2 regions of the Streptomyces sp. YIM 121038 genome follow, and region 1 is predicted to be linked to the other one. Evidence: riboswitches for the same ligand, from Rfam matches in the RefSeq annotation. Region 1 holds a riboswitch; the other holds the start of a gene.
What was found. A riboswitch is a leader RNA that binds a small molecule or an ion and turns the genes downstream of it on or off. The one in region 1 is predicted to bind S-adenosylmethionine.

Region 1 (14,443 bases):
CAGCGGGGCGAACGGGTCGCCCGCACGACGCAGCCGCCTGGTCACGGGTGGGCGGGTGGGAGGCATCCGCCGCGGCAGCGGCGGCGTCGGGGGCGGCGGCCCGCACCCGAGAGACAGGCGGGACGGCAGGGCGAACGGGCCCCGCACAGTGCAGCCGCCTGGCCACGGGCGGGCGGGTGGGAGGCGCCCGCCGCGACAGCGGTGGCGTCGGCGGGGGCACCGGGCCCCGGCCGGAGCGGGGGCCAACAGAGGAGGGCCCGCCTCCCGAACCGGGAGGCGGGCCCACGCGTCGCTGGTGGCCGATCGCGTCAAGCCGCTCAAACAGCGAGCTTGACCATGTCCGCCTGCGGACCCTTCTGGCCCTGCGAGATCTCGAACTCGACTCGCTGACCTTCTTCCAGGGTGCGGTAGCCGTCCATCTGAATCGCGCTGTAGTGGACGAATACATCCGCACCACCGTCGACCGCGATGAAGCCGTATCCCTTCTCCGCGTTGAACCACTTGACGGTGCCCTGAGCCATGCCTAACTCCCCTATTACTGGCCCTTGCGCAGGACCGCACTTCACGGACCCGGGTCAGACCTCACCCCCCATGGGTTGGGGGATGTGCGCCGGAACGCGTCGACCGCGGCTGAATGTATCTGTCCAACTGCCGTCTGCAACAGGTCAATCGGACGAGAATTCTGGGCACGGCCGATCGTCGATATGCGGAGAATTCACCGGCGTTCGGGGCAAGTCGGGCCAGACAAAAGCCATGTTCGGCTCAAATAGGCAGGACACTTTGGCTGCTTCTTGTCGGCTCCGCGGCCGACTTCACCGAGGCGACTCATGCCGCCCGACATCAAAAACGAAGCTCCATTCCCAACTGTACCGCGCTCAACCATGCAGAATTGCCCCCTCCGCTTCTCTCGCGGAGGGGGCAATCGCGGTAACTCTGCGTAGGAACAAGAGCCGTTGTATACGAAACGGCCCCGCGAGTTCCCCGCGGCGGTTCCGGAACGGCTCAGCCGCCGGCGACCGCCGGAATGATCGAGACGCCCGCGCCGTCGGGCGTCGCGGTCTGGAGGCCCTGCTCGAAACGCACGTCGTCGTCATTGACGTACACGTTCACGAAGCGGCGCAGCTTGCCCTGGTCGTCCAGGACGCGGGCGCCGATCCCGGCGTGGTTCTTCTCCAGGTCGGCGATGACCTCGGCGAGGGTGGCGCCCTCGGCGGAGACCTCCGCCCGACCGCCGGTGTACGTACGAAGGATGGTCGGGATGCGAACGTTGACGCTCATACTCTTCACCTCGGTAGTTCAGACAGGGCACCCGGTACAGGAGGGCCCCGAAGGGGCGCGGGGCTATGTCGATGTGCGGCTCCGCCGCGTGGGCGCGACCAGCCACAGCGAACCCGCTGACGACATGAGGACCTGCGACTCTACGGCGCTAGCCCGCGAGCCCCGCGGAGCGGAACGCGTCCAGGCTCGGGCGGATCGTCGCGGTCGCCTGCGACGTCGCGGCGACCGCGTCGAGGGTCTTCAGGCCGTCGCCGGTGTTGAGGACCACCGTGGTCAGCGAGGGGTCGATGAGACCGGCCTCGATCAGCTTGCGCGTGACCCCGACGGTCACGCCGCCCGCGGTCTCCGCGAAGATGCCCTCGGTGCGGGCGAGGAGCTTGATCGCGTCGACGACCTGCTCGTCGGTCACGTCCTCCACCGCGCCGCCGGTGCGGCGGGCGATGTCGAGCACGTACGGACCGTCGGCCGGATTGCCGATGGCGAGGGACTTGGCGATGGTGTTCGGCTTCTGCGGGCGGACGACGTCGTGGCCCGCCTTGAAGGCGGCGGAGACCGGCGAGCAGCCCTCCGCCTGGGCACCGAAGATCTTGTACGGCTTGTCCGCGACCAGACCGAGCTCGATCAGCTCCTTCAGACCCTTGTCGATCTTCGTGAGCTGCGAGCCGGAGGCGATCGGGATCACGAGCTGGTCCGGCAGCTCCCAGCCGAGCTGCTCGCAGATCTCGTACGCGAGGGTCTTGGAGCCCTCGCCGTAGTACGGCCGCAGGTTCACGTTGACGAAGCCCCAGCCCTCGCCCAGCGGGTCGCCGATGAGCTCGGAGCAGAAGCGGTTCACGTCGTCGTAGTTGCCCTCGATGCCGACGAGCTCGCCGCCGTAGACCGCGGCCATGACGACCTTGCCCTGCTCCAGGTCGTGCGGGATGAACACGCAGGAGCGGAAGCCCGCGCGGGCGGCGGCGGCGCCGACGGCCCCGGCGAGGTTGCCCGTGGAGGAGCAGGACAGCGTGGTGAAGCCGAAGGCGCGCGCGGCCTCAAGGGCCTGCGCGACGACGCGGTCCTTGAAGGAGTGCGTGGGGTTGCCGGAGTCGTCCTTGACGAACAACTTGCCCTGTTCGACGCCCAGTTCACGGGCCAGGTTGTCGGCCTTGACGAGCTGGGTCCAGCCGGGGTTGAGGTTCGGCTTGTCCGCGACGTCGGCGGGGACGGGCAGCAGCGGGGCGTACCGCCAGATGTTGGCGGGGCCGGACTCGATCTTGGCCCGGAGCGCCTCGGGGTCGCCGACGGGGAGGTCGTACGCGACTTCGAGCGGGCCGAAACACTCGGCGCAGGCGAAGATCGGTCCGAGCGGGAAGACGGTGCCGCACTCGCGGCAGGAGAGACCCGAGGCGGGTCCCAGGTCGACGGTGGCGTCCGCGGTGCCCTCGGGGGACGTGGTGTCGACGGTCTGCACAGCCATGGAGGCGAGGCCCTTTCTCCTCATCTTCCTCGCGGCGCATCTCGCCACGAGACGGAATTGGCACCTTCCCGAGCCGGGAGCCTCGCGGTGCGCCTGTGGCGGCTACGAGACCGGCTGGAGGGTTGCCGGGGCTTCAACGGGCCGTATCCCTCTGCCCCTCTGGATGAGCGGTATTCGGTTGTTGTACGCGGGGCGCCAGTGGCACCCGTGACGGACGGCGACCCCCGACATGCGATGGTCACCGGCCTTGTTCAAGACTGTAACCGACGGCCAGGACAGTTGAGATAGTCGTCCGAACCGCGAGATGGATCACATACGGCCACCAACGGGAGGAACCCGCGTGCTGGAAGAGGTCGAGCGCTGGCTGAGCAGGCGTTCCTGGTCCGTGACCGACCGCCCGCTGGACCGTCTCACCGCCGCGAAGCGGGCCTCGGGCACCACGGTGAGCGTCGTGCTGCCCGCGCTCGACGAGGAGCGGACGGTCGGGGAGATCGTCGCGGAGATCCGTCGCGAGCTGGTCGAGAAGATCCCCCTGGTCGACGAGCTCGTGGTGGTGGACTCCGGCTCGCGGGATCGCACCGCGGAGGTGGCGCGCGCCGCGGGCGCCCGGGTCGTGCGCCGGGACGACGTCCTGCCGCGCGTCCCGGCGGTGCCCGGCAAGGGCGAGGTCCTGTGGCGGTCCCTCCTGGTCACGCACGGTGACGTGATCGCGTTCGTGGACGCCGATCTGAAGGAGTTCTCGGCCGACTTCGTGACCGGCATCGTGGGCCCGCTGCTCACCGAGCCGGACGTGCACTTCGTGAAGGCGATGTACGACCGCCCGCTGACGATGCTCGACGGCCCGGGCGCCCCCGGCGACCCCGACGGCGAGGGCCCCGGCGCCACGGCGGGCCAGGGCGGCCGCGTCACCGAGCTGATGGCGCGCCCCCTGCTCAACATGCACTGGCCCCAGCTCGCGGGCTTCGTCCAGCCCCTCGGCGGCGAGTACGCGGCCCGCAGGTCGCTCCTGGAGCGCCTGCCGTTCCCGGTCGGGTACGGCGTGGAGCTCGGGCTGCTCGTGGACGCGCTGCACACCGTCGGCCTGGACGCGCTCGCGCAGGTCGACGTCGGGGTGCGCAAGCACCGGCACCAGGACGGGCAGGCGCTCGGCCGGATGGCCGCGTCGATCTACCGCACGGCGCAGCTGCGGCTCGCCCGCGCCCATCTCGTGCGCCCCGAGCTGACGCAGTTCGTCCGGGGCGCGTCGGGCTTCGAGCCGCGCACGTATCCGGTGGACACGGAGGAGCGGCCGCCGATGACGGAGATCGAGGAGTACGCAGCGCGGCGCGTGGCTTGAGCGGTGCGGCCGCGCGGGGCCTTCGCCGGTCTTCAGCTGCGGGCCGTCCTGGGCTGGGCGCGCAGTTCCTCGCGCCCCTTTGGGGGCGCTGCCCCACAGGGCGGCTTCCCGTCGAGTCGGCCAAGTGAGGAGCCACTCGCACGGGTGCGCGTTTACGTGGACCCGGCTCGGGCTAGGTTCGCCAACATGGTCTCCCCTCACGCCGCCGCCCGGGTCCTCGTCGCGTCCAACCGCGGCCCCGTCTCGTACGCCGTCGGGGACGACGGCGAGCTGACCGCGAGCCGCGGCGGCGGCGGGCTCGTGTCGGGGCTCAGCGCCATCGGCGACGAGGCGGACGCGCTGTGGGTGTGCTCCGCGCTCGGCGACGGCGACCGCGAGGCGGTGCGGCGCGGGGTCTTTGAGCCCGGCGTGCGCATGCTCGACATCGACGCGAAGACCCACGCGGCGGCGTACAACGGCATCGCGAACTCGGTGCTCTGGTTCGTGCACCACATGCTGTACCAGACGCCCCTGGAGCCGGAGTTCGGACCCGAGTTCCGCGCCCAGTGGGCCGCCTACGAGCAGTACAACCAGGCCTTCGCGGAGGCGCTCGCCGACAGCGCGGCGCCCGGCGCGGCGGTCCTGGTGCAGGACTACCACCTCGCGCTGGTGCCGGGGATGCTCCGCGAGCTCCGCGGCGACCTGCGGATCGGGCACTTCTCGCACACCCCGTGGGCGCCCGTCGACTACTTCCGGATGCTGCCCGACGACATCGCCGAGCAGCTGCTCCGCGGCATGCTGGGCGCGGACCGGCTCGGCTTCCTGACCGGGCGGTGGGCGGACGCGTTCACGGAGTGCTGTGTGCGGCTGCTCGGCGGCACGTCGGGGACGCGGGTCGGGGTGCACGGGCTCGGCGCGGACGCGGACTTCCTGCGGGAGCGGTCGCGGCGCGCGGACGTCGAGGAGCGGCTCGCGAGCCTGCGCGAGCAGGTGGGCGCGGATCGGAAGGTCATCGTCCGGGTGGACCGCACCGAGCTGTCGAAGAACATCGTCCGGGGTCTGCGGGCGTACGAGCTGCTGCTCGACGAGCACCCCGAGTGGCACGAGCGGGTGGTGCACGTCGCGTTCGCCTACCCCTCGCGCCAGGACCTCGCGGTCTACCGCGCCTACACGGCGGAGGTCTCCCGCGTCGCCGAGGGCATCAACACCCGCTTCGGCACGGCCGGTTGGACGCCGGTGGTGCTGCACGTCAAGGACGACTTCGCACGCTCCCTCGCCGCGTACCGGATCGCCGACGTGGCCCTGGTCAACCCCATCCGGGACGGCATGAACCTGGTCGCCAAGGAGGTCCCCGTCGTCTCCGACGAGGGCTGCGCGCTCGTCCTGTCCCGGGAGGCCGGGGCCTACGAGGAGCTCGGCGAGGACGCGTTCGCGGTGAATCCGTACGACGTGACGGGGACGGCCGGCGCGCTCCACGAGGCCCTGCTGCTGCCCGCCGCGGAGCGCGCCGAACGCACCAAGCGCCTGGCCGTCGCGGCCACGGCCCTACCGCCCGCCCGCTGGTTCCTGGACCAGCTCGCGGCGCTGGGCTCCTAGCCGCGCCGTTCAGGCGAGGGCCGCGGTCAGCCGGGCCAGGAGCCCGACCACGCCGGCCGGGCCTTCGACCACCAGGTCGGCGCGCGAGGCGAGCTCCGCGACCTCCGCGCTGCCGCTGCACACAAGGAGCCCCCGCACACCGCCGTCCGCCCGCAGCTTGTCCACGGCGGCGAACGCGGGCAGGTCCCCGAGGTCGTCCCCCGCGTAGAGGACCGACTCGGCTCCCACCTCGCGTACGTACTCGATGAGGGCCACGCCCTTGTCCACGCCGGGCGGCCGCAGCTCCAGGACCATCCGGCCGGGCTCCACGATCAGCCCGTGGCGGGCGGCGAGCTCGCCGAGGGGGCCGCGCAGGGCGTCGAAGGCGGCCTGGGGGTCCTCGGCCCGGCGCGTGTGCACCGCGACGGCCCGGCCCTTCTCCTCGATCCAGGTGCCCCGCCAGGCCCCGATCGCGTCGAGGAAGCCGGGCAGCTCGGCCCGTACCGCGGCGACGCCGGGGTGCGGCTCGGCCGCGCGCACGGTGCCGGTGACGGCGTCCCAGCGCTCCGCGCCGTAGTGCCCGAGCACGACGAGGTGCTCCAGGCCGGGGACGCCCGCGAAGCCGCCGTGGCGGACGGCCACGCCCGCGGGGCGGCCGGTGACGACCGCGACGGAGCGCACCCTCGGGGCGAGGGCGGCGAGCGCGGGGACGGCGTCCGGGTGGGCCCTGGCCCGTTCGGGGTCGGGCACGATCGCCGCGAGCGTGCCGTCGAAGTCCAGGGCGATCACGGCGCGTTCGGGGCGGGCCAGGATCGCGGCGAGGCCGTCGCGGCCCGCGGGGGTCAGTGGCTCGTACGGGGAGTGCGTGCGGTCGTCGCCCATGGGACCGACCCTAGCGTCAGCGCTCCGCGCGGCGTGCGGCGCGTACCCGTCGCAGGCGGTTCACGGTGACCGGGTCGTGGGCCAGGGCGCGCTCGTCGTCAAGGAGGGCGTTGAGGAGCTGGTAGTAGCGCACCGGGGCCAGGCCCAGGTCCTCGCGGATGGCCCGCTCCTTGGCGCCGGGGCCGCTCCAGTTGCGCCGCTCCAGGGCGAGCACGGCCCTGGCCCGCGCGGACAGGCCGCCCCCGGCCCCGGAGGGCTCGGGCGCGGGAGGCTCCGCCTCGGGCACACCGTTCACCCCGCCCACGCTAGCTCGCGTTCTCCTCCGCCGCCGCCTTCGCGTCGAGCTGGCTCAGGGTCGCCTGCGGGTCGCCGTTCGGGTCGACGGTCTTGCCGATGTACTTCTTGATCTGCACGGACACCTGGGCCCAGGACGTCTTGCCGACGGGGTACAGCTGGGAGGCGGGCAGCTCCTCCAGGAAGCCGCCGAGCTTCTTCGCGTCGGCCTTGTCGTCGGCCATCTCCTGGGACGCCGACGTGGTCACCGGAAGGAGGTCGTACTCGCGCGAGAACTCCAGGACGTTGTCCTTGGAGTAGGCGAAGTCGAGGAACTCGCGGATCTCCTTGCGGTGGCCGTTCTCCTTGAAGGCCATCATCCAGTCGGCGACGCCCATCGTGGACTGGGCCTTGCCGTTGACGCCCGGCATGGGGACCATGCCGTACTTCAGGTGCTTCTTGGCGGCCATCTGCATCAGCGTCGGGTGGCCGTTGAGCATGCCGACCTCGCCGCGCGTGAAGGCGGCGAAGGCCTCGGCGCGGTTGAGCTTGCCGGGCGGCGTCGGCCCGGTCAGGCCCTTGCCGACCAGCTCGTTCTTCAGCCAGTTGAACGTGTTGACGTTCTGCTTGGAGTCGAAGTCGTACGAGCCGACGTTGTCGGTGTAGCCGCCGCCCCCGCTGAGCAGCCACTGGTACGTCTCGGCCTGCGCCTCCTCCGGGCCGAGCGGCAGCGCGTACGGGATCTTCACGCCGCGCGCCTTGAGCTTCTTCGCGGCGGCCTGGAGCTCGCTCCAGCTCTCCGGCGGGGTGACCCCGGCGCTCTTGAAGAGCTTCTCGTTGAAGAACAGCAGGCGCGTGGACGCGGCGAACGGCATGCCGTACTGGACGCGGTTGAAGACGCCCGCCTTCGCCAGCGGCGCGAGGAAGTCGGCCTGGGTGGGGATGGAGAGCACGTCGTCGGCGCTGTACAGCTTGTCCTGCGCCGCGTAGTCCGCGTAGGCGCCGATCTGCGCGAGGTCGGGGGCCTCGCCGTCCGCGACCATCTCCTTGACCTTGCGGTCGACGTCCGTCCAGGAGTACACGGTCACGTCGACCTTGATGCCCGGGTGCTCGTCCTCGAACTTCTCGGCCAGCTCGCTCCAGTACTTCTTGGAGCTGTTCGCCGCCGAGTCGCCGTAGTCGGCCGCCACGAGCTTGAGGGTCACATCGCCCGATCCGCCCGATTCGCCGCATCCGGCGAGCAGCGCCGCCATGCTCAGTGCGGCCACCGCCGCCGTAAGGCCTGTCACGCGCCGCTGCACCGCTTTTTCCCACCCTTGCCGAGACTTACCGGAACGCGAGTCTCCCCCGCGTCGACACACCAGGTCTACACCACCCCAGTATCGCTTCTGCAACGGCGGTCACCCATTGCCCGCCCGGTCGTCCTGCTGCTAAGCACTGCTCCGGGCGCCGTCCCCGCGGCGCCCGGCACAACTCCCGCACCGGCAAGGAGCCTTGGCACATGTCGCGTACCGCAAATGAGATAGCCACCCAGCCCGACTGCTGGCGGCGGGCCGCCGGGAGCGCCGCGGCCTTCGCCGGGCTGCCGGAGCCGGGCGAACGGATCGCCGTGACCGGCTGCGGCACCTCGTGGTTCATGGCCCTCGCGTACGCGGCGCTGCGGGAGGCCGCGGGGCAGGGCGAGACGGACGCGTTCGCGGCGTCGGAGTTCCCCACCGGGCGGCGCTACGACCGGGTCGTGGCGATCACCCGCTCCGGTACGACGACGGAGGTGCTCGACCTGCTCGGGCGGGTGCGGGGCGCCGTGCCGACGCTGGCCCTGACCGCCGACCCGAAGACGCCGGTCATGACCGCAGCCGACGCGGTGGCCGTCCTGGACTGGGCGGACGAGGAGTCCGTCGTGCAGACCCGGTTCGCGACCACGGCCCTCGCCTTCCTGCGGGCCGGGCTCGGCGCGGTCCCGGGCGTCAAGCCGGTCGCCGAGGCCGCGGCGGACGCCGAGCGCACCGTCGCCGAGCCGCTGCCGGACGCGGTGGTCACGGCGGAGCAGTGGACGTTCCTCGGCCGCGGCTGGACGTACGGGCTCGCCCTGGAGGCGGGCCTGAAGATGCGGGAGGCCGCGGGCGCGTGGACGGAGGCGTACCCGGCCATGGAGTACCGGCACGGGCCGATCTCCATCACCGCGCCGGGCCGCGTGGCGTGGATGTTCGGGGCGCTGCCGGAGGGGCTCGCGGAGGACGTGGCCCGCGTCGGCGGCGAGCTGGTGGCGCGCACCGACGTCGACCCCCTGGCGGAGCTGGTCCGCGCCCAGCGCCTGGCCGTGCGGCTCGCCGAGGACCGGGGCCAGGACCCCGACCGGCCGCGCAACCTGACCCGGAGCGTCGTCCTCGGCTAGCCCGGACCCGGGACGGGGACGGTGCGCACACTGGACTAGACCTCTTATGGGGTCACACGCGACACTGTCCCCGTGAGACATGTCATCGCCCTGGACGTGGGCGGCACCGGAATGAAGGCCGCCCTGGTCGGGGCGGACGGCACGCTGCTGCACGAGGCGCGCCGCCCCACCGGCCGTGAGCGCGGCGCGAACGCCGTGGTCGAGTCGATCCTGGACTTCGCCGGGGAGCTGCGCGCCCACGGCGTGGCCCACCTCGGCGAGCCCGCCGCCGCGGTGGGCGTCGCGGTCCCCGGCATCGTCGACGCCGAGCGCGGCCTCGCCGTGTACGCGGCGAACCTCGGCTGGACCGACGTACCGCTGCGCGATCTGATCAGCGCCCGCCTCGGCGGCGTCCCCGTGGCGCTCGGCCACGACGTGCGCACCGGCGGCCTCGCCGAGGGCCGCCTCGGCGCGGGCCGGGGCACGGCGCGCTTCCTGTTCGTGCCGCTCGGCACCGGCATCGCGGGCGCCATCGGCATCGACGGCGTCATCGAGCCCGGCGCGCACGGCTCGGCGGGCGAGATCGGCCACATCGTCGTCCGGCCCGGCGGCCCGCCCTGCGGCTGCGGCCAGCGCGGCTGTCTGGAGCGGCTCGCCTCGGCGTCCGCCGTGAGCAAGGCGTGGGCCGAGGCGAGCGGCGACCCGGCGGCGGACGCCGCCGACTGCGCCAAGGCGGTGCGCTCCGGCGACCCGCGCGCGGCCGAGGTCTGGCAGCACGCCGTGGACGCCCTCGCCGACGGCCTGTTGACGGCCCTCACCCTCCTGGACCCCGACACGCTGATCGTCGGCGGCGGCCTCGCGGAGGCCGGGGACACGCTGTTCACGCCGCTGCGCCAGGCGGTGGCGGACCGCGTGGTGCAGTTCCAGACGCTGCCCGCGATCGTCCCCGCGGCGCTCGGCGACGCCGCCGGCTGCCTGGGCGCGGGCCTGCTCGCCTGGGACCTGCTCACGCCGGAGGGCTCCCGTACCGATACATCCACCACCACCCCCACCGACGCACCCCCGGAGGTATCCACCTGATGGCCACTAGCAAGGTTCTCGCCGGTGCCCGGGTGGTCCTGCCCACCGGGACCGTGTCCGGCGGCCGCGTCATCGTGGACGGCACACGCGTCGTGGGGAGCGCTCCCGCGGACGCCGAGACGCTCGATCTGACCGGCCACTGGCTGGTCCCCGGCTTCGTGGACATGCACAACCACGGCGGCGGCGGCGCGTCCTTCACCAACGGCACGGTCGAGGACATCCTGCACGGCGTCCACACGCACCGCCTGCACGGCACGACCACCCTCGTCGCCTCCACGGTCACCGGCGAGATGGACGCCCTGGCGCAGCGCGCGGGCCTGCTCAGCGAGCTGGCCGAGCAGGGCGAGATCGCGGGCGTCCACTTCGAGGGCCCGTTCATCTCGCCGTGCCGCAAGGGCGCGCACAGCGAGTCCCTGCTGCGCCACCCGGACCCGGCCGAGGTCCGCAAGCTGATCGACGCGGCCCGCGGCCAGGCCAAGATGGTCACCCTCGCCACCGAACTGCCCGGCGGCATCGACTCCGTGCGCCTGCTCGCCGAGCACGGCGTGGTCGCCGCGATCGGCCACACCGACGCCACGTACGAGCAGACGGCGGCGGCCGTCGACGCGGGCGCCACCGTGGCCACGCACCTGTACAACGCGATGCCGGGGCTCGGCCACCGCGCGCCGGGGCCCATCGCCGCCCTCCTGGAGGACGAGCGGGTCACCGTCGAGCTGATCGACGACGGCACGCACCTGCACCCGGCCGCCTTCCAGCTGGCCTTCCACCGCGCGGGCGCCGACCGCGTCGCGCTCATCACGGACGCGATGGACGCGGCGGGCTTCGGCGACGGCACCTACCACCTCGGCCCGCTGGAGGTCGTGGTGTCGGACGGCGTCGCGCGGCTCGCCGAGGGCGGCGCCATCGCGGGCTCCACCCTCACCCAGGACCGCGCGTTCCAGCGCGCGGTGACCATCGACGGGCTGCCCGTCGAGGATGTCGTCACCGCGATCTCCGCGACCCCCGCGAAGGTCCTCGGCATCTACGACCGCGTCGGCTCCCTGGAGCCCGGCAAGGACGCCGACCTCGTCGTCCTGGACGCGGACTTCGCGCTCAAGGGCGTGCTGCGCAAGGGCGAGTGGGTCATCGACCCGAGGTGAGGCGCGCGCGGTCCCGCGCGAACCGGTCGCAGTGAGGCGGTTGGCCCCGAGGTCTGGGCCAACCGCCTTCTTTTTGGCATGATCAGGCCCCGAACACCGCAAGCAGTGAGCGCAGAGCCGTACGCGGCGGGCGAATTGGGCGTCCTGGGCCAATCCGCCTTCCTGGATCAGGGGTTTCGGGGGTGAAGCAGTGATCGTCACGGTCACGCTCAACGCCGCCCTTGACCTCACCTATCGCGTCCCGGCCCTCACGCCCCACACCACCCACCGCGTCACCGAGGTGACCGAACGCGCGGGCGGCAAGGGCGTGAACGTGGCACGGGTGCTCGCCGCGCTCGGCCACACGGTGACGGTCACCGGCTTCGCGGGCGGCCCCACCGGGCGCACCCTGCGCGACCACCTCACGCGCACCCCCGGCCTCGTGGACGCGCTGCGCCCCGTCGAGGGCCCGACCCGCCGCACCCTCGCCGTCGTGGACGCCCGCACCGGCGACACCACCCAGCTCAACGAGCCGGGCCCGGCCGTGTCGCCCGCCGAGTGGTCCGGATTCCTCACCGCGTACGAGGAGTTGATGCGCGGCGGCGTCACCGCGGTGGCCCTGTGCGGCAGCCTGCCGCCGGGCGTCCCGGTCGGCGCGTACGCCCTCCTGGTGCGGGCGGCGCGCGCCGCCCGCGTGCCGGTGCTGCTCGACACCAGCGGCGAGCCGCTGCGCCGCGGCGTCGCCGCCCGCCCCGACCTCGTCAAGCCGAACGCCGAGGAACTCGCCGAACTCACCGGCGCCCACGAGCCGTCGCGGGCCACCCGCGACGCCCGCCGCAGGGGCGCGCACGCCGTCGTCGCCTCCCTCGGCGCCGACGGCCTCCTGGCCGTCACCCCCGAGGGCACCTGGCGGGCGACGCCGCCCGCCGCCGTGCGCGGCAATCCGACGGGCGCGGGCGACTCGGCGGTCGCGGGCCTGCTCTCCGGGCTCGTGGAGGGCCTGGCCTGGCCGGACCGGCTCGCCCGGGCGGCGGCCCTGGCGTCGGCGACCGTCGCGGCGCCCGCCGCGGGCGAGTTCGACCGGGCGGTGTACGAGGACGTCCTGCCGAAGGTGACGGTGAGCGGCAAGGCGTCGGCCGCGTAACGGGGTTGGGCGACACGGGCCGCGCGTGCCCGGGAATGAGGGCACCATGCCACTGATCACCACCGGCGAGCTGGTCGGCCGGGCCCGCGCCGAGGGGCGCGGCCTCGCCGCCTTCAACGTCATCACCCTGGAGCACGCGGAGGCCGTCGCGCTCGGCGCGGAGCGCGCGGGCCGCGCGGCCGTGCTCCAGATATCCGAGAACGCGGTGCGGTTCCACGGCGGCGCCCTCACCCCGATCGCCCAGGCCGCCGCGGCCGTCGCCCGCGCCTCCTCAGCCCCCCTGTCGCTGCACCTGGACCACGTCACGGACGTGGACCTGCTGCGGGCCGCGCACCCCGCGGGCTTCAGCTCCGTGATGTTCGACGCCTCGAAGCTGTCGTACGCGGAGAACGTGAAGGCCACCGCGGACGCGGTGCGTTGGGGCCACGAGCGGGACATCTGGGTCGAGGCGGAGCTGGGCCGGGTCGGCGGCAAGGAGGGTGAGGCGCCCCTCGACGCGCACGCGCCGGGGGTGCGCACGGACCCCGACGAGGCCGTCGCCTACGTCGCCGACACCGGGGTCGACGCGCTCGCCGTCGCGGTGGGCTCCAGCCACGCCATGACGGAGCGCACGGCGTCCCTGGACCACGAGTTGGTCCGGGCCCTGCGCGCGCGGGTCCCCGTGCCGCTGGTCCTGCACGGGTCGAGCGGCGTGCCCGACGCGGAGATCCGCGCGGCGGTCGCCGCGGGGGTGGTGAAGGTGAACGTGGGCACGGCCCTGAACACCGGCTTCACCGGGGCGGTACGCCGGTTCCTGGCGGCGGACAGGGCAACGGTGGACCCCCGCAAGTACCTGGCCCCCGCCCGGGAAGCGATGGCGGAGGCAGTCACCCACTTCCTCCACCTGACCGGCTGACAGCAAGCCGATCAGCCCGTCGAGGGGGTACCCCCTGCTCCTCAAGAGCTTGGGGGAGTTTGAGGACGAGGCGCGAAGCGCCGCAAAGGGTCAGCCCTTGACGTGGCCCGCCTTCAGCCACATCTGGTCGAGGTTCGCGTCGCACTTGTCGCCCTGCTGACAGGACACGGAGATCGTGTTCGTGCCCTTGTTCAGCTCCACGAAGGCGAACGTCTTCGTCCAGCCCTTGTCCCAGGCCCCGTCCTCCGCGTGCGCGAAGTTGTCCATGTTGAGCTTGCGCGGGGACGGCGTGCCGTTGATCACGAGGGTCGTCTCGGCCGCCTTGCCGGGCACTCCGTAGCCGACGAAGACCGTGTACGCGCCGTCCTTGGGGATGCCGTTGACGGTCCAGGTCACTTGCGCGCCGACCTTGTTGAGCCCGGCCACGTACACGCCGTCGGCGGACTTGGCGCCGTCGATGTCGGACGCGGTGGTGGTGCCGCCCTCCAGCTTGAGGGCCTTGGCATCCGTTTCGGGCAGTTCGGCCTTCTTGCCCGGCTTGCCCTTGTCCTTGGACGCGCTGGGGCTGGGGTCGGAGGACTCGCTCTGCCGCTGCGAGGGCCCGGCCTTGTTGTCGTCGCCCTTGTCGTCGCCGCCGGTGAGCATGGCCGCGCCGATGCCGAGCGACACCACGGCGACGACGGCGATCGCGCCGATCAGCAGGCCCTTGGTGTTGGGCCCGCGGCCGCGCCCCGCGGGGGCCGGGGGCGGCACCTGCCGGACGGGGGCGGTGGCGCCGGGCTGGGCCTCGGGGGCCGTGTAGTGCGCGCTGGGCTGGCCGTAGGGCTGCTGCTGCGGGGGGTAGCCGTAGCCGCCCTGGGCCGGGGGCTGCTGCGGCTGCTGCCCGTACTGCCGCTCGCCCACCGGGCGCACCTGGTGGTACGAGGACCGGGGCCCGGGGTAGCCGTAGCCGCCGCCTCCAGGGGGCGGGGTGGCACCGGCCGCCTGGCCGTCGGCGTACAGATAGCCGAAGGGGTCGTCGTCGCCCTGTGGCGCGTTCGGCGTCTGCTCGCC
Region 2 (14,443 bases), 1.6 Mb from region 1:
GTACCGACACATTCCAGAAGCATCGACGCAGAAGATCCTGACACCGGGGTAATCCGTGAAAAAGCTCTCCGCACGACGACGCCATCCGCTGGCGGCGGTCGTCGTCCTACTCCTCGCGCTGGCGGCCACCGGGGGGCTGTACGCCGCGTTCGCGCCGGCGGACAAGGCGCAGGCCGACGAAACCGCTCAGTCCCTCGCCATCGACGAGGGCAAGAAGCTCTATGCCGTGGGCTGCTCCAGCTGCCACGGAACCGGCGGTCAGGGCTCGTCCGACGGCCCGAGCCTGGTCGGCGTGGGCGCTGCCGCTGTCGACTTCCAGGTCGGCACCGGCCGCATGCCGCTGCAGCAGCAGGGCGCCCAGGCGCCGAAGAAGAAGGTCATCTACAGCCAGGCCCAGATCGACCAGCTGGCCGCGTACGTCGCCTCGCTCGGCGCCGGCCCCTCCGTCCCGACCGAGAAGCAGGTCGACCCGAAGGGCGCCGACATCGCCAAGGGCGGCGAGCTGTTCCGCACCAACTGTGCCCAGTGCCACAACTTCACCGGTGAGGGTGGCGCGCTGACCCACGGCAAGTTCGCGCCGAGCCTCGAAGGCGTCAGCAAGAAGCACATCTACGAGGCCATGCAGACCGGCCCGCAGAACATGCCTTCCTTCCCCGACACGACCATGCCGGAGAAGAACAAGAAGGAAATCATCGCGTACATCGACGCGGTCAACAGCGAGAAGACCGAGAGCCCCGGCGGTCTCAAGCTGGGCGGTCTCGGACCGGTCAGCGAAGGCCTCTTCGCCTGGATCTTCGGCCTCGGCGCGCTGATCGCGGTCGCCGTGTGGGTCGCCGCCCGGACCGCAAAGGCCAAGAAGTCATGAGTAGCCAAGAAACCCCAGAAGAGAACCTGCCCAGCGAGCAGGAGTCCGCGCACGGCGCGGTGGCCGTCGCCGAGGACCCCTTCGCGGACCCGGGCCTGCCGCCGCACGAGCACCGCGTCCAGGACATCGACGAGAAGGCCGCCCGGCGCTCCGAGCGCACGGTCGCGATGCTCTTCACGATCTCGATGCTGGCGACCGTCGGCTTCATCGCCTCGTACGTGGCGTTCCCGGTCGACAAGAACGTCTACATCTGGCCGATCGGGCACATCAGCGCGCTGAACTTCGCGCTCGGCATGACCCTCGGCGTGGCGCTGTTCTGCATCGGCGCGGGCGCGGTCCACTGGGCCCGCACCCTGATGTCCGACGTCGAGGTCGCCGACGAGCGGCACGCGATCGAGGCCGAGCCCGAGGTCAAGGCCAAGGTCATGGCGGACTTCGCGGAGGGCGCGAAGGAGTCCCAGCTCGGCCGGCGCAAGCTGATCCGCAACACCATGTTCGGCGCGCTGACCCTGGTCCCGCTGTCCGGTGTCGTCCTGCTGCGTGACCTCGGTCCGCTGCCGGAGGACAAGCTGCGGCACACCCTGTGGTCCAAGGGCAAGCTGCTCGTGAACATGAACACGAACGAGCCGCTGCGTCCCTCCGACGTCGCCGTCGGCTCGCTCACCTTCGCCAAGCCGGAGGGCCTGGAGGAGCACGACCACGACTTCCAGACCCAGATCGCCAAGGCCGCCCTGATGATCGTCCGGCTCCAGCCCGACGACATCAAGGACAAGCGCGAGCTGGCGTGGTCGCACGAGGGCATCGTCGCGTACTCCAAGATCTGCACCCATGTGGGCTGCCCGATCTCCCTGTACGAGCAGCAGACGCACCACGTCCTCTGCCCGTGCCACCAGTCCACCTTCGACCTCTCCGACGGCGCCCGAGTCATCTTCGGCCCCGCCGGTCACGCCCTTCCGCAGCTGAAGATCGGCGTGAACGAGGAGGGCTACCTCGAGGCGCACGGCGACTTCGAAGAGCCCGTCGGTCCTGCCTTCTGGGAGCGCGGATGAGCACCGAGAACACCACGGCGACGGCGGCCCCGTCGACCGATTCACGCAAGAAAGCGCCCGCCGGTGAGCGGGTCGCGGACTGGGCCGACGGCCGCCTTGGGATCTACTCCCTGGCCAAGGCCAACATGCGCAAGATCTTCCCGGACCACTGGTCCTTCATGCTCGGTGAGATCTGCCTCTACAGCTTCATCATCATCATCCTCACGGGTGTGTACCTGACGCTGTTCTTCCACCCGTCGATGAACGAGGTGGAGTACCACGGCAGCTACGTGCCCCTGCAGGGCCAGCTGATGTCCGAGGCGTTCAACTCGACCATGCACATCTCCTTCGATGTGCGCGGTGGTCTGCTGATCCGGCAGATCCACCACTGGGCGGCGCTGATCTTCCTCGCCGGCATGTTCGTGCACATGATGCGCGTGTTCTTCACGGGTGCGTTCCGCAAGCCGCGTGAGGTCAACTGGCTGTTCGGCTTCCTGCTGTTCGTCCTCGGCATGTTCACCGGCTTCACCGGTTACTCGCTGCCCGACGACCTGCTCTCCGGCACCGGTGTCCGCTTCATGCAGGGCGCGGTCCTGTCCGTGCCGATCGTGGGCACGTACCTGTCGATGTTCCTCTTCGGCGGGGAGTTCCCCGGCGGTGACTTCGTCGCGCGGTTCTACTCGGTGCACATCCTGCTGCTGCCGGGCATCATGCTCGGCCTCGTGGTGGCGCACCTGATCCTGGTCTTCTACCACAAGCACACGCAGTTCGCGGGCCCCGGAAAGACCAACAAGAACGTCGTCGGCATGCCGCTCCTTCCGGTCTACATGGCCAAGGCCGGAGGCTTCTTCTTCCTGGTCTTCGGTGTCATCGCGGCCGTCGCGGCGATCGCCTCGATCAACCCGATCTGGGCCATCGGCCCGTACCGCCCGGACCAGGTGTCCACCGGCGCCCAGCCCGACTGGTACATGGGCTTCGCCGAGGGTCTGATCCGTGTCATGCCGGGCTGGGAGATCAACCTCTGGGGCCACACGCTGGTCCTCGGCGTGTTCATCCCGCTGGTCATCTTCCCGCTGGTCCTCGCGGCCATCGCCGTCTACCCGTTCATCGAGTCCTGGGTCACCGGCGACAAGCGCGAGCACCACATCCTGGACCGCCCGCGCAACGCCCCGACGCGGACCGCGTTCGGTGTCGCCTGGGTCACCGCGTACATGATCATGCTGGTCGGTGGCGGCAACGACCTGTGGGCCACGCACTTCCACCTGTCGATCAACGCCATCACCTGGTTCGTCCGGATCTTCTTCTTCGTCGGACCGGTCATCGCGTTCGTCGTCACCAAGCGGATCTGCCTGGGCCTCCAGCGCCGCGACAAGGACAAGGTGCTGCACGGGCGCGAGTCCGGCATCATCAAGCGCCTGCCGCACGGTGAGTTCATCGAGGTGCACGAGCCGCTCGACCAGGACCAGCTGCACACCCTCACCGCGCACGAGCAGTACAAGCCGCTCGAGATCGGCCCGACGGTCGACGAGAACGGCGTCGAGCGCAAGGTGACGGGCTCGCAGAAGCTGCGGGCGAAGCTGTCCAAGGGCATGTACGGCGAGGACGGCCAGATCCCGAAGCCGACGGTCGACGAGTACAAGGAGATCACGAGCGGCCACGGCCACCACTGACCCTTAGGTCCCAGACCGTTGCAGGTCGCCACGGCAAGAGCCCCGTCCAGGTGCTGGACGGGGCTCTTCGCCGTCCCCGGGCTGGATAGGGTGGGGGCACCCGCGGAGGCGGGACGGACCCCCTCGACGCACACAGACGAACACACAGGAGCGGCCATGAGCGCTGTGACCCCCGCAGGAGGCGACACCGCGGCGGCCCGTTCCTGGCCCGACGTGCTGAACGGACTGCTCGACGGCCGCGACCAGAGCGCCGACGACACGGCCTGGGCGATGGACCGCATCATGCGCGGCGAGGCGACCGACGCGCAGATCGCGGGCTTCGCCGTCGCGCTGCGCGCCAAGGGGGAGACCGTCGAGGAGATCTCCGGTCTCGTCCGCGCCATGTACGCGCACGCGCACGTCATCGACGTACCCGGACCGAGCGTCGACATCGTCGGCACCGGCGGCGACGGCGCCAAGACCGTCAACATCTCCACCATGTCCGCGATCGTCGTCGCCGGGACCGGCGCGAAGGTCGTCAAGCACGGCAACCGGGCGGCCTCCAGCGCGTCCGGCGCCTCCGACGTCCTGGAGAAGCTCGGCGTCAATCTGGAGCTGACGCCGCAGCGGGTGCGCGAGGTCGCCGACGAGGCCGGGATCACCTTCTGCTTCGCGGTGAAGTTCCACCCGGCGCTGCGCCACGTGGCCCCCGCGCGGCGCGAGCTCGGCATCCGCACCACGTTCAACTTCCTCGGCCCGCTGACCAACCCGGCGAAGGTCCGGGCCCAGGCCACCGGTGTCGCGGACGCGCGGATGGCGCCGATCCTCGCGGGCGTGCTCGCCGAGCGCGGCTCCTCCGCGCTCGTCTTCCGCGGCGACGACGGCCTGGACGAGCTGACCACCACGGCCGCCTCCCGGGTGTGGGTGGTGCGCGACGGCGGCGTCCGCGAGGAGGCCTTCGACCCGCGCGACGTCGGTGTCGACCTGGTGCCCGTCGAGGCCCTCCGGGGCGCCGACGCCTCCTACAACGCGGAGGTCGCACGGCGGCTCCTGGACGGCGAGACCGGTCCCGTGCGGGACGCGGTGCTGCTGAACGCCGCGGCGGCGCTCGTCGCCCTGGAGCCGGGCGAGGGCCCGCTCGCGGAGCAGATCCACGCGGGGATGGCCAAGGCGGCCGACGCCATCGATTCCGGCGCGGCGAAGGCGGCGCTGGCGCGCTGGGTAGCCGCCAGCAACGCCTGAGCCCCGCCCGTAAGGGGCGCGGGGAGCTGCGCGCTCAGCGCGCAGCTCCCCGCGCCCCTTCGGGGCACCTCAACCCAGCCCGGTTGACGGGGCCCGCCGGTCCGGATCGTGGACGGCGGTGTTGCGCTTGCAAGATCGTGTGGCAAGATGCTGCGCAGGTCATGAGTGACAGCGACTACGGCCCCGGCCCGCTGTCCGGCAACCCTCCGTCCGTGGCGGGGTGCCCCGGGTGAAGACCAGGCGGTGAACAGCAAGGTTCACCGCAAGCGCGGACCCCTCGCGTCACCAGGGGTCCTGGTCGTCGAGGGAGCAGTCTCGTGAGCCAGCGAATGCGATAGGGCCGAAGGCCCCGTTCTCCGTACCCCCTTACTTCTTCTCCTGTGCCGTTGACCGGTCCCGTCGACCGTTGTCCGCACAGTGATCTCGCCTGCCTCTTACGGGAGTTCGCCATGTCTGCCTCCACCGCTGCCACCGCCACCGCCACCGCCGCCGCCGAGTCCGCCGACCCCTGCTGCGCCGAGCCGCTGCCCGTGCTCGGCCGCGACGTCACCGTGCCCCTCGTCACCGGCGGCGAGGTGACGTACGCGGCCCTCGACTACGCGGCGAGCGCCCCGGCGCTGCAGCGGGTGTGGGACGACGTGGCCGCGTACGCGCCGTACTACGGCAGCGTGCACCGCGGCGCCGGGTACCTGTCGCAGCTGTCGACCGACCTGTTCGAGAACTCCCGCAGGACGGTGGCCGAGTTCCTCGGCTGCCGGGAGGGCGACCAGGTGGTCTTCACCCGGTCCACGACGGACTCGCTGAACCTGCTCGCCGCCGCCCTGCCCGCCGACTGCCAGGTCTTCGTCTTCGAGACCGAGCACCACGCCTCGCTCCTGCCGTGGCGCGACGCGCGCGTCACGTATCTGAACGCCCCCCGTACGCCCGGCGAGGCGGTGCGCACCCTGGAGCGCGCGCTCGCCGACCGGGACCCCTACGGGCCCGCCCTGGTGTGCGTGACCGGTGCCTCGAACGTCACCGGTGAGCTGTGGCCGGTGCGCGAGCTGGCCGCCGCCGCGCACGCCCACGGCGCCCGCATCGTCCTCGACGCCGCGCAGCTCGCGCCCCACCACCCCGTGGACATCGCCGAGTTGGACGTCGACTGGATCGCCTTCTCCGGGCACAAGCTGTACGCGCCCTTCGGCTCCGGGGTGCTCGCCGGGCGGGCCGACTGGCTGGGCGAGGCCGAGCCCTACCTCGCCGGCGGCGGTGCCTCGCGCACGGTGACGCGGCGCGCCGACGGGGGAGTGGACGTCGAGTGGCACGACACGGCCGCCCGGCACGAGGCGGGCTCGCCGAACGTCATCGGCGCCTACTCCATCGCCGCCGCCTGCAAGGCCCTGACCGAGGCCGGGTTCGACTCCCTGGTCGCGCGGGAGCGGCAGCTCATCCAGAAGGTGCGCGAGGGGCTCGCCGAGGTGCCCGAGGTGCGGGTGCTCTCGCTGTTCGGCGACGACGCGCCCCGCGTCGGGGTCATCTCCTTCGTGGTCGACGGCTGGAACAGCTCGCACTTCGCGGCCGCGCTGTCCGCCGAGTACGGCATCGGCGTGCGCGACGGACTCTTCTGCGCGCACCCGCTGGTGCGCACGCTCCTCGGCAGCGCCCCGGACGAGCCCGGCGAGTGCGGCGCCCCGGAGGCCGCCCCCGGCGAGCGGTCGTTGAACGCGATCCGTGTGAGCTTCGGCGCGGGCACCCCGGACGAGCACGTCGAGCGGTTCGTACGGGCCGTCAAGGAGCTGGTCAGCGACGGCGCGCGGTGGAGCTACCGCACCGAGGACGGGCGCTGCGTGCCCGACACCGGCGCCGACACGGCGGCCACCGCGGCCTGACCCGGCAGGCGCGAGCCGAGCAGGATCATCCGCAGGGCCCGTTCGGTGGCGTCGGTGAGGAACTCCCCGCCCCGGCCGAGCGCCTCGGTGAGCGTGACGGGGGCGGGCAGGATCGCGCTGTAGGCGTCCACGCCCGCCGCCCGCACCAGGTGCGCCCCGTCGCCGATGGTGCCCGCGAGGGCGAGCACCGGGCGGCCGAACCGCTTGGCGCGGCGGGCCACTTCGGCCGGGACCTTGCCGCGCGGCGTCTGCCGGTCGAGGGCGCCCTCGGCGGTGACGACCAGGTCGGCGCGGGCCAGGCGGGCGTCCAGGTCGAGGTGGTCGAGGAGCACGTCGAAGCGCGGCAGGAGCCGGGCGCCGAGCGCGGCGAGGCCCGCGCCGAGGCCGCCGGACGCACCGGTGCCGGGGCCGTGGAACAGATCGGCGCCGACGTCGAGATCGCGGGTGAGGACGTACGCCCAGCGCTCCAGGCCCGCGGCGAGCTCCTCGACCTGGGCCGGGGTCGCGCCCTTCTGCGGGCCGAAGACGCGGGCCACGCCCTGCTCGCCGCACAGGACGTTGTGCTGGTTGCAGGCGACGAGCAGCTCGGCCTCGGCGAGGCGCGGGTCGGCGGCGGAGGCGTCGACGCGGTGCAGGCGCGGCAGCTCCCGGCCGCCCTGCGGCAGTTCCCAGCCGTCGGCGTCCAGGAGCCGCACGCCGAGGGCCTGCAGCGCGCCCGCGCCGCCGTCCGAGGTGCCCGAGTCGCCGCAGCCCACCAGGATGCGGCGGGCGCCCGTGTCGAGCGCGGCGCGGATCAGCTCGCCCACGCCGTACGTCGTGGTGGCGCCGGGGTCGCGCAGCTCGCGCGGCACCAGGCGCAGGCCCGCCGCGGCCGCCATCTCCACCACGGCGGTGCCCGAGTCGAGGAGCGCGAAGTGGGTGCCGATGCGCTCGCCGAGCGGGCCGGTGGCGGGCAGCGCGACGAGCCGCCCGCCCGCGGCCGCGGCGAGCGCCTGGGCGGTGCCCTCGCCGCCGTCCACGAGCGGGATCAGGTCGACCTCGGCGGCGGGCAGGACGCGCCGGACGCCCTGTGCGATGGCCTCGGCGGCGGACTGGGCGGACAGGGACTCCTTGAAGCCGCTGGGGGCGATGGCGACACGGCGGAGCGAGGACGGCGCGGGGGGCGTGTGCGGCACGGGACGTACTCCTTGAGGGCGGGGCGGGGCGGGGCGGGGCTCAGCGGCTGACGGGCACGCCGAGCAGCGGCCACACCGCGAGGGCGAACAGCAGGACGAGGGCGGCCGTGAGCGGGGCCAGGACGGCGGAGAGGCGCAGCAGGTCGCGCGGGGTGTAGGTGGGGGTGCCTGGGACCTCGGCGAAGAGGGTGACCGGCTTCGCGGAGGCGGGCAGGGTGTGGCAGAAGCCCGCGGCGGCCGTGGACGCGAGGGCCGCGGCGACCGGGTTCACGCCCGCGCCGAGGGCGGCGGCCACGACCAGCGGGACGAGGACCGACGAGCGGGCCGAGCGGGACTGCAGGACCAGGTGGGCCGCCGTGCTGACCGCGACGACGACGGCGAGGAAGAGCCAGGGCGGCACGTCGACGGGAAGCCCCGTCACGAGTCACGTCGCCGCGCCCGAGTCGGCGAGCGCCACGCCCATCGCCATCGTCGCGGCCATGAAGAGCAGCAGCGACCACGGCACGGTCTTCAGGGCGTCCTTGAGGCGGACGGTGCCGAGCGCGGGCGAGGCCGCCACGACCGCGCCGATCAGCGCGACCACCGCGGGCGGGACCCGGTGCAGCGGCTCGCTGCACCACAGCGCGACCACCGTGGCGAGCAGCAGCGCGCAGCGCGTCTCCGCGGGATCCCAGGGCCCGGTCACCGGGCGGTCGCTGTGCGCCTGGATGTCCTCGGCGGTGATCGCGACCGGGCCCGCGCGGTCCGCGCGGCGCGTGGTCGTCAGGAGCACGGCCTCGGCGGCGAGGTGGGACGAGACGACCGCGAGCGGCAGGCCGAGCAGCAGCCACTTCGTGAAGCCGATCTCCTGCCCGGTGCTCTCCCACAGGACGGACACCGTGATCAGATGCGCTCCGGCCCCGATCAGGGTCGCGACCGCGGACAGCAGGATGACGGTCGGGAAGAGCAGCGCCAGCATCACGACCAGGCGCCCGCGGTCGGCGAGGACCTTGGAGAGGGCCAGGAAGACGGGCAGCGCGAGCGCGGCCCGGCCGGAGGTGGCGGGCACCGCGAACGCCGTGACCACGAGTGCGGCGGTCGTCAGATGGGTCAGCTGCCGCACGCTGCGCGCCCCGCTGACCAGGAACGCCGCCGCACGCCCCGCGAGCCCGCTGCGCGCCACGGCGGCGGCGAGCACGAACGCGCAGATCAGCAGCCACACGGTGGCGTCCCCGAGGGTGCCGAAGAGGGTGTCGCTGCTGATCACGCCGGTGGCGGTGAGGGCGAGCCCCGCGCCGAGCGCGATGTACGTGTCGTCGATGGGCGTGCCGATCCAGGCGCAGGTGGCGAGCGCGAACACGGCGAGCGTGAGCCGGGCGTCGCCGCTCAGCCCCGCGAAGGTGCCGGGGACGGCGAGGAGCGCGCACAGGCTCAGGGCCAGGCACAGGAGGATCAGTTGCCGCGGTGTCGCTGTCACGCGTCCAGCGTCGCGGGGCGCGGTGAGCCCTCAATGAGCCGCACATGAAGGAAACTTCACCGAGCGCGCCCCCGCCACCGGCACGGGCGCGCGGGTGCTACCGCCCCGGCGGCACGGCTCGGGCGGCACGGCTCAGGCGGGCAGCCGGTACCCCATCCCGCGCACCGTCTCCAGGCGTTCCGCGCCCAGCTTCTTGCGCAGCGCCCGTACGTAGACGTCCACGATGTTGGAGCCGGGGTCGAAGTCGTAGCCCCACACGTGGGACAGGATCTGTTCGCGGGCGAGCACCTGCCCCGGGTGCCTCAGGAACAGCTCCAGGAGCACGAACTCACGGGCCGTCAGATCCACCGTCCGCTCCCCGGAGCGGGCCCTGCGGGTGCGCAGGTCGAGGGAGAGCGTGCCCGACCTGAGGACCGTCACCTCCGGCGCGCGCGCCGCCGTGCGCAGCCTGAGGCGCACCCGGGCGAGGAGTTCCTCGAAGCGGAACGGCTTGGTCATCCAGTCGTCGGCGCCGCCCTCCAGACCGGCCACCGTGTCCCGCACGGAGTCCCGGGCGGTGAGCACGATCACCGGCACCGTCACCCGGGCCTCGCGCAGTTCGCGCAGGACGGTGAAGCCGTCGCGGCCGGGCAGCCCGATGTCCAGGACGACCAGGTCGAAGCCGCCGGTGAGGGCGTACTCGTAGGCCGCGTCGCCGTCGCCGACCACGGTGGTGGTGAAGCCGTTGGCGCGCAGGCCCTTCTCGACGAAGGAGGCGATGCGTTCCTCGTCCTCGACGATGAGGATGCGGTTCACGTGCGTACCTCTTCCAGGGGGCGTACGAGGTCCAGGGTGAGGGTGAAGGTGGCGCCGCCGCCCTCGGTGGCGCCGAGGCCGACCCGGCCGCCGTGGGCCTCGGCGATCGCCCGGACGATGGCCAGGCCGAGGCCCGCGCCGCTGGTGCGGGCGCCGCGCCGGGACGTGCCGCGCCGGAAGCGCTCGAAGATGACGTCGGCGTCCTGGGCCTGGACGCCGGGGCCGCTGTCGGCCACGTACAGTTCGATGCGCGGGCCCGCGACGCGGGAGCCCACGCGGATGCGTTCGCCGCGCGTGGTGTGCTGCACGGCGTTCTGCGCGAGCTGCACCATGGCCTGGGTGATGCGCTGCGGGTCGAGGACGGCCTCGCGGTCGGCGACCTCGGCCAGCTCCCAGTGGCGCTCGCCGAGCGTGCGGGCCTTGACGAAGACGTCGGCGGTGAGCTCGGCGAGCCGCACCGGCTCCGGGGTGATGAAGTCCGGGCGCTCGGCCTTGGCGAGCAGCAGCAGGTCCTCGACGATGCGGCTCATCCGGTCCAGTTCGTCGGTGACCAGGCGCACGGTCTCCTCGCGCTCGGCCGGATCGTCGCCCATGAGCTCCAGATGGCCGCGGACGATGGTGATCGGGGTGCGCAGCTCGTGCCCGGCGTCGTCGACGAACTCGCGCTGCGCGGCGAAGGCCCGCTCCAGGCGGTCCAGCATGCCGTTGAACGTCTCGGCGAGCGCGGCGACGTCGTCGCGCCCGCGCACCGGGATGCGCCGGGTCAGGTCCTGCTCGGTCAGCTGGGCGGCGGCGGTGCGCACCAGACGGACCGGCTTGAGGATGCGCCCGGCCACGACCCAGCCGATGCCGGTCGTGAGCAGCAGCGCGACGCCGGAGATGGCGAGGAGGATGCGGAACACGTCGTCCGCCCTGGCCTGTTCGCCGCCCGGGTGGAAGGCGACGACGAAGGCGGCCTCCGGCTCGCCGCCGTGCGGGGCCACCTCGACCTTGGCCCAGCGCAGCTCGCCGGACGGCCGGTCGAGGGTGCCGGTGGAGCCCTGCGCGGCGAAGATCTGGCGACGGGCCGCGGGGTCGCGGTGCAGCGGGTGCGCGACGGACAGCTCACGGGCCTGGGTGAGCTGGGCGGGGCCCTGGCCGGGGCGGTGGACGAGCCCGATCAGCTCCTCGCCCGGGTCGGCGTACTGCCGCTCCAGGAAGACTTCGAGGAGGCGGCGCGGGTCGGTGAAGCCCGCGCCGGTCTCCGGGTCGACGCCCCCGTCCACGAAGTGCGTGAACTCCCCGGTCTCCTGGGTGAGCAGCCGGTTCACGCGGTGGTCGACGTCGCGCAGCAGGATCGAGCGGGTGGTCGCGGCGACGGCGGCGAACGCGACCGCCATCACCACGAGCAGCCACAGCAGGATGCGGACGCGCGCCGAGATGCGCCGGCGCACGGCCCCGCGGGAGTCGCCTCCCTGGGAGCCCTGGGAGCCCTGGGAGCCCTGGGAGTCGGGGGATCCGGGGGAGCCGGGCGGCTCATGGGTGTCGCGGGGGTCACGCGGGTCGGGGGAGGCACGCGGGTCAGCCGTCGTCGCCCGGCCCGTCGTCGTCGGTGTCGTCGGCATCGTCGCCCGGCCGCCCGGGTCCGCCGGATCCGGAGCCCCGGTCGTCGTCATCGTCATCCGTGTCCCCTGTGGCCCCCGCGCCGCCCTTGCCGTTCCCGCTCTCCTCGGAGCTCTCGCTGACCGGAGGCCGGTCGACGACCTGGTCGCCGGGGGTGGGCTGCGGCCCGGTGGGCGTGCCCGACGGGGAGCCGCTCTCCAGCTCCACCTTGGGCGGGACCTTCGGCTCGGCGGGGGAGTCCGTCAGGGCGTAGCTGGTCGCGGCGATGCCGAGGGGGATCGCCACGACGGCCGCGAGCGCCGCCATGCGGTGGGAGAAGACCATGGCAGCGAGCGTGCGGGGCGTACCGCGTCATCTGGATGAGCCGGGGATGAAGAAACCCTCATCCGGCGCGGAAGCCCCCATCCGGCGCGGTCCGGCGCTAGGAGTCGAGGCCGATCGCGAACGCGGCCTCCAGGTCGTGCTGCGAGTACGTGCGGAAGGCGACGTGCGTGTCCGTCCCCTCGACGCCCGGGATCTTGCTGATCCGGCCGGGGATGACGTCGGCCAGGTCGTCGTGGCGGGCCACCCGGACCATGGCGATCAGGTCGTACGTGCCCGTCACCGAGAAGACCTCGCTGACGCAGTCGAGGGCGGCGATCGACTCGGCGATCTCCGGGATCCGGTCGACGCTGGTCTTGATGAGCACGATCGCGGTGATCACGGCTGGCTGTCTCCCTCGGTGGCCGGTCCTGAGGCTTTCACTCTAGTCCCCCGCCGACAGCACACCCAGGCGAGGACAAAACCGAGCGAAAACCCCACCAGGTGCGCCAGATAGGCCACACCGGGCCCCTGTCGCTGCTGCCCCGCCGCCACCCACTGCAGCGCCACCCAGAACGGCAGCACCACCCAGGCCGGGAACCGCAGCGGCAGGAAGAACAGGAACGGGAAGAGGCTGGTGACGCGCGCCTTCGGGAAGAGATGGAGAAAGGCGCCGAGCACGGCGGAGATCGCCCCGGACGCACCGACGAGGGTCTGCCCGGACCCCGCGTGCGCGACGGCGTAGCCGAACAGGGCGAGACAGCCGCAGCACACGGCGAAGAACGCGTACCGGAGGTGGCCCATGCGTTCCTCGACCATCACGCCGAACACGTACAGGAACAGCATGTTGCCCAGGAGGTGCAGCCAGCTGCCGTGCACGAAGAGGGCCGTCAGGGGGGTGAGAGCGGCACGGGGCTTGCCGCTGAGGAGTTCGACGGGTACCACCCCCCAGCGTTCGAAGTAGGCCTGCTGGGCGGCGATGAGCCGGTCGCCCGTGCCGTACGAGGGGTTGAGTCCGGACAGCGGGGACAGGACGAAGACGACGCAGCAGACGGCGATCAGCGCGCACGTCACCGGGGCGGTCGGGCGCCTGAGCGCGCGGACCGTCGCCACGCCCCACGTGTTGATCATGCACAGAGCATGGCGTAAGCGAGCCAAACGGTACAGACCGCCTCGCCCGGGTCGTGGGGGGTACAGGACGGGCAGCCTCCGCAGGTGCGCGCGGTGGTCCTTACGCAGGCCTTAGGGTTACGGGAAATACGCATCACGGCCTCCTGAAGGAAAGCGAACGTCACGATGACGGTTCCCCTGCCGACCGACACCACCCGATGGCGCTGCACGCTCTGCGGCAACCTCACGCGGTTCGATGTGACCCGCTCCTCGAAGGTCGTCGAATATGTGCACCTCGACCTGGCCGGAGAGCCGAACGTCGAGGAACGCGAGGTGGTCAGTGAGACCATCGAGTCGGTCCGCTGCCGCTGGTGCAACGCGGTGGACCAGGTGGAACTCGTGGACAGGCCCGGGGCCGGCTCCTGAAGGGAGCGGGCCCCGCACAGCTAGTGGGGTGACCGATGGTGGAGAGCGCGGGCGGAACGCCGGAGGACGGCGCCGCCGAGGTGCTCGACCGTCCGCTGCCCGACGGCGTGCGGCGGGCGGTCGTACAGATCGTGTCGGACGGCTTCGGCGGCCTCACGGTGGGAGAACTGCCGCCGCAGCTGCGGCAGTACGCGCGCTTCACGCCCACCCGGCGCGTGAAGTTCGCGGGCAACGCCATGGCCGCGGCCCTGGAGGGCGACCCGGTGTTCCGCCAGCGCATCGGCGAACGCCTCCGCGAGGCCCAGCCCGAGCTGACCGCGGCCCTGGACGCGGGCACGCCCCCGCCCGCCGCCGACCCGCTGGACGTGGCGGCCGCCGCCTATGTGCTGCGCCCCACCGGCTGGGTGAAGCTCGTCACCGCCGCGGGCGAGGAGGCCCAGCGGGCGGACGCCGAGCGCGCCGACGAGGAGACCCGGGCCGAGCTGGAGCGGCTGCGCGCGGAACTCGCCGCCGCCCGCGCCCACACCAAGGCCGAGACCGAGCGGCTGCGCGCGGAGCTGGACGCGGCGAAGAAGGAAGCCGAATCGATGCACCGCAAGCTGCGCGGGGCACTCAGCGACGTCAAGCGCGGCGAGGCGGCCCTGCGCAAGGTCACCGCCGACGCCGAGGCCGCGCGTGCCGAGGGGCAGACGCAGCTTTCGGCCAGTGACAGCGAGACCCGGCGCCTGAAGGCCCGCCTCAGCGAGGCGGAGGCGGCCCTTGAGGCCACCCGCAGGGCCGCGCGCGAGGGCCGCAGCGTCGAGGACATGCGGGTGCGCCTGCTGCTCGACACCGTGCTCGACGCGGCCCAGGGGCTGCGCCGCGAACTCGCGCTGCCGCCGGTGTCGGTGCGCCCCGCCGAGACCGTGGACGCCGTCGAGCCCGGCC

Region 2: another riboswitch for S-adenosylmethionine. It lies ahead of C9F11_RS12115 (aminotransferase class V-fold PLP-dependent enzyme); the one in region 1 lies ahead of thrC (threonine synthase).

Annotation. Positions count from the first base shown of each region.
Region 1 covers NZ_CP030771.1:4,511,625-4,526,067, forward strand. Annotated here, with positions in the region: gene C9F11_RS18850 (cold-shock protein) at 318-521, opposite strand; gene C9F11_RS18855 (MoaD/ThiS family protein) at 1,003-1,278, opposite strand; gene thrC (threonine synthase) at 1,427-2,758, opposite strand; SAM riboswitch class I at 2,752-2,904, opposite strand; gene C9F11_RS18865 (glucosyl-3-phosphoglycerate synthase) at 3,075-4,070, shown strand; gene C9F11_RS18870 (trehalose-6-phosphate synthase) at 4,257-5,645, shown strand; gene otsB (trehalose-phosphatase) at 5,655-6,506, opposite strand; gene C9F11_RS18880 (DUF3263 domain-containing protein) at 6,523-6,801, opposite strand; gene C9F11_RS18885 (extracellular solute-binding protein) at 6,812-8,032, opposite strand; gene C9F11_RS18890 (sugar isomerase) at 8,281-9,174, shown strand; gene C9F11_RS18895 (ROK family protein) at 9,247-10,233, shown strand; gene nagA (N-acetylglucosamine-6-phosphate deacetylase) at 10,233-11,372, shown strand; gene C9F11_RS18905 (1-phosphofructokinase family hexose kinase) at 11,563-12,495, shown strand; gene C9F11_RS18910 (class II fructose-bisphosphate aldolase) at 12,542-13,390, shown strand; gene C9F11_RS18915 (carbohydrate-binding protein) at 13,481-14,443, opposite strand, start outside.
Region 2 covers NZ_CP030771.1:2,890,785-2,905,227, reverse strand. Annotated here, with positions in the region: gene C9F11_RS12135 (cytochrome c) at 56-865, shown strand; gene C9F11_RS12130 (Rieske 2Fe-2S domain-containing protein) at 862-1,914, shown strand; gene C9F11_RS12125 (ubiquinol-cytochrome c reductase cytochrome b subunit) at 1,911-3,563, shown strand; gene trpD (anthranilate phosphoribosyltransferase) at 3,720-4,784, shown strand; SAM riboswitch class IV at 4,942-5,059, shown strand; gene C9F11_RS12115 (aminotransferase class V-fold PLP-dependent enzyme) at 5,234-6,652, shown strand; gene C9F11_RS12110 (glycerate kinase) at 6,586-7,827, opposite strand; partial or broken gene C9F11_RS12105 (SLC13 family permease) at 7,868-9,283, opposite strand; gene C9F11_RS12100 (response regulator transcription factor) at 9,416-10,078, opposite strand; gene C9F11_RS12095 (HAMP domain-containing sensor histidine kinase) at 10,075-11,739, opposite strand; gene C9F11_RS12090 (small secreted hydrophilic protein) at 11,639-12,004, opposite strand; gene C9F11_RS12085 (Lrp/AsnC ligand binding domain-containing protein) at 12,102-12,383, opposite strand; gene C9F11_RS12080 (rhomboid family intramembrane serine protease) at 12,380-13,111, opposite strand; gene C9F11_RS12075 (hypothetical protein) at 13,277-13,516, shown strand; gene C9F11_RS12070 (NYN domain-containing protein) at 13,552-14,443, shown strand, end outside.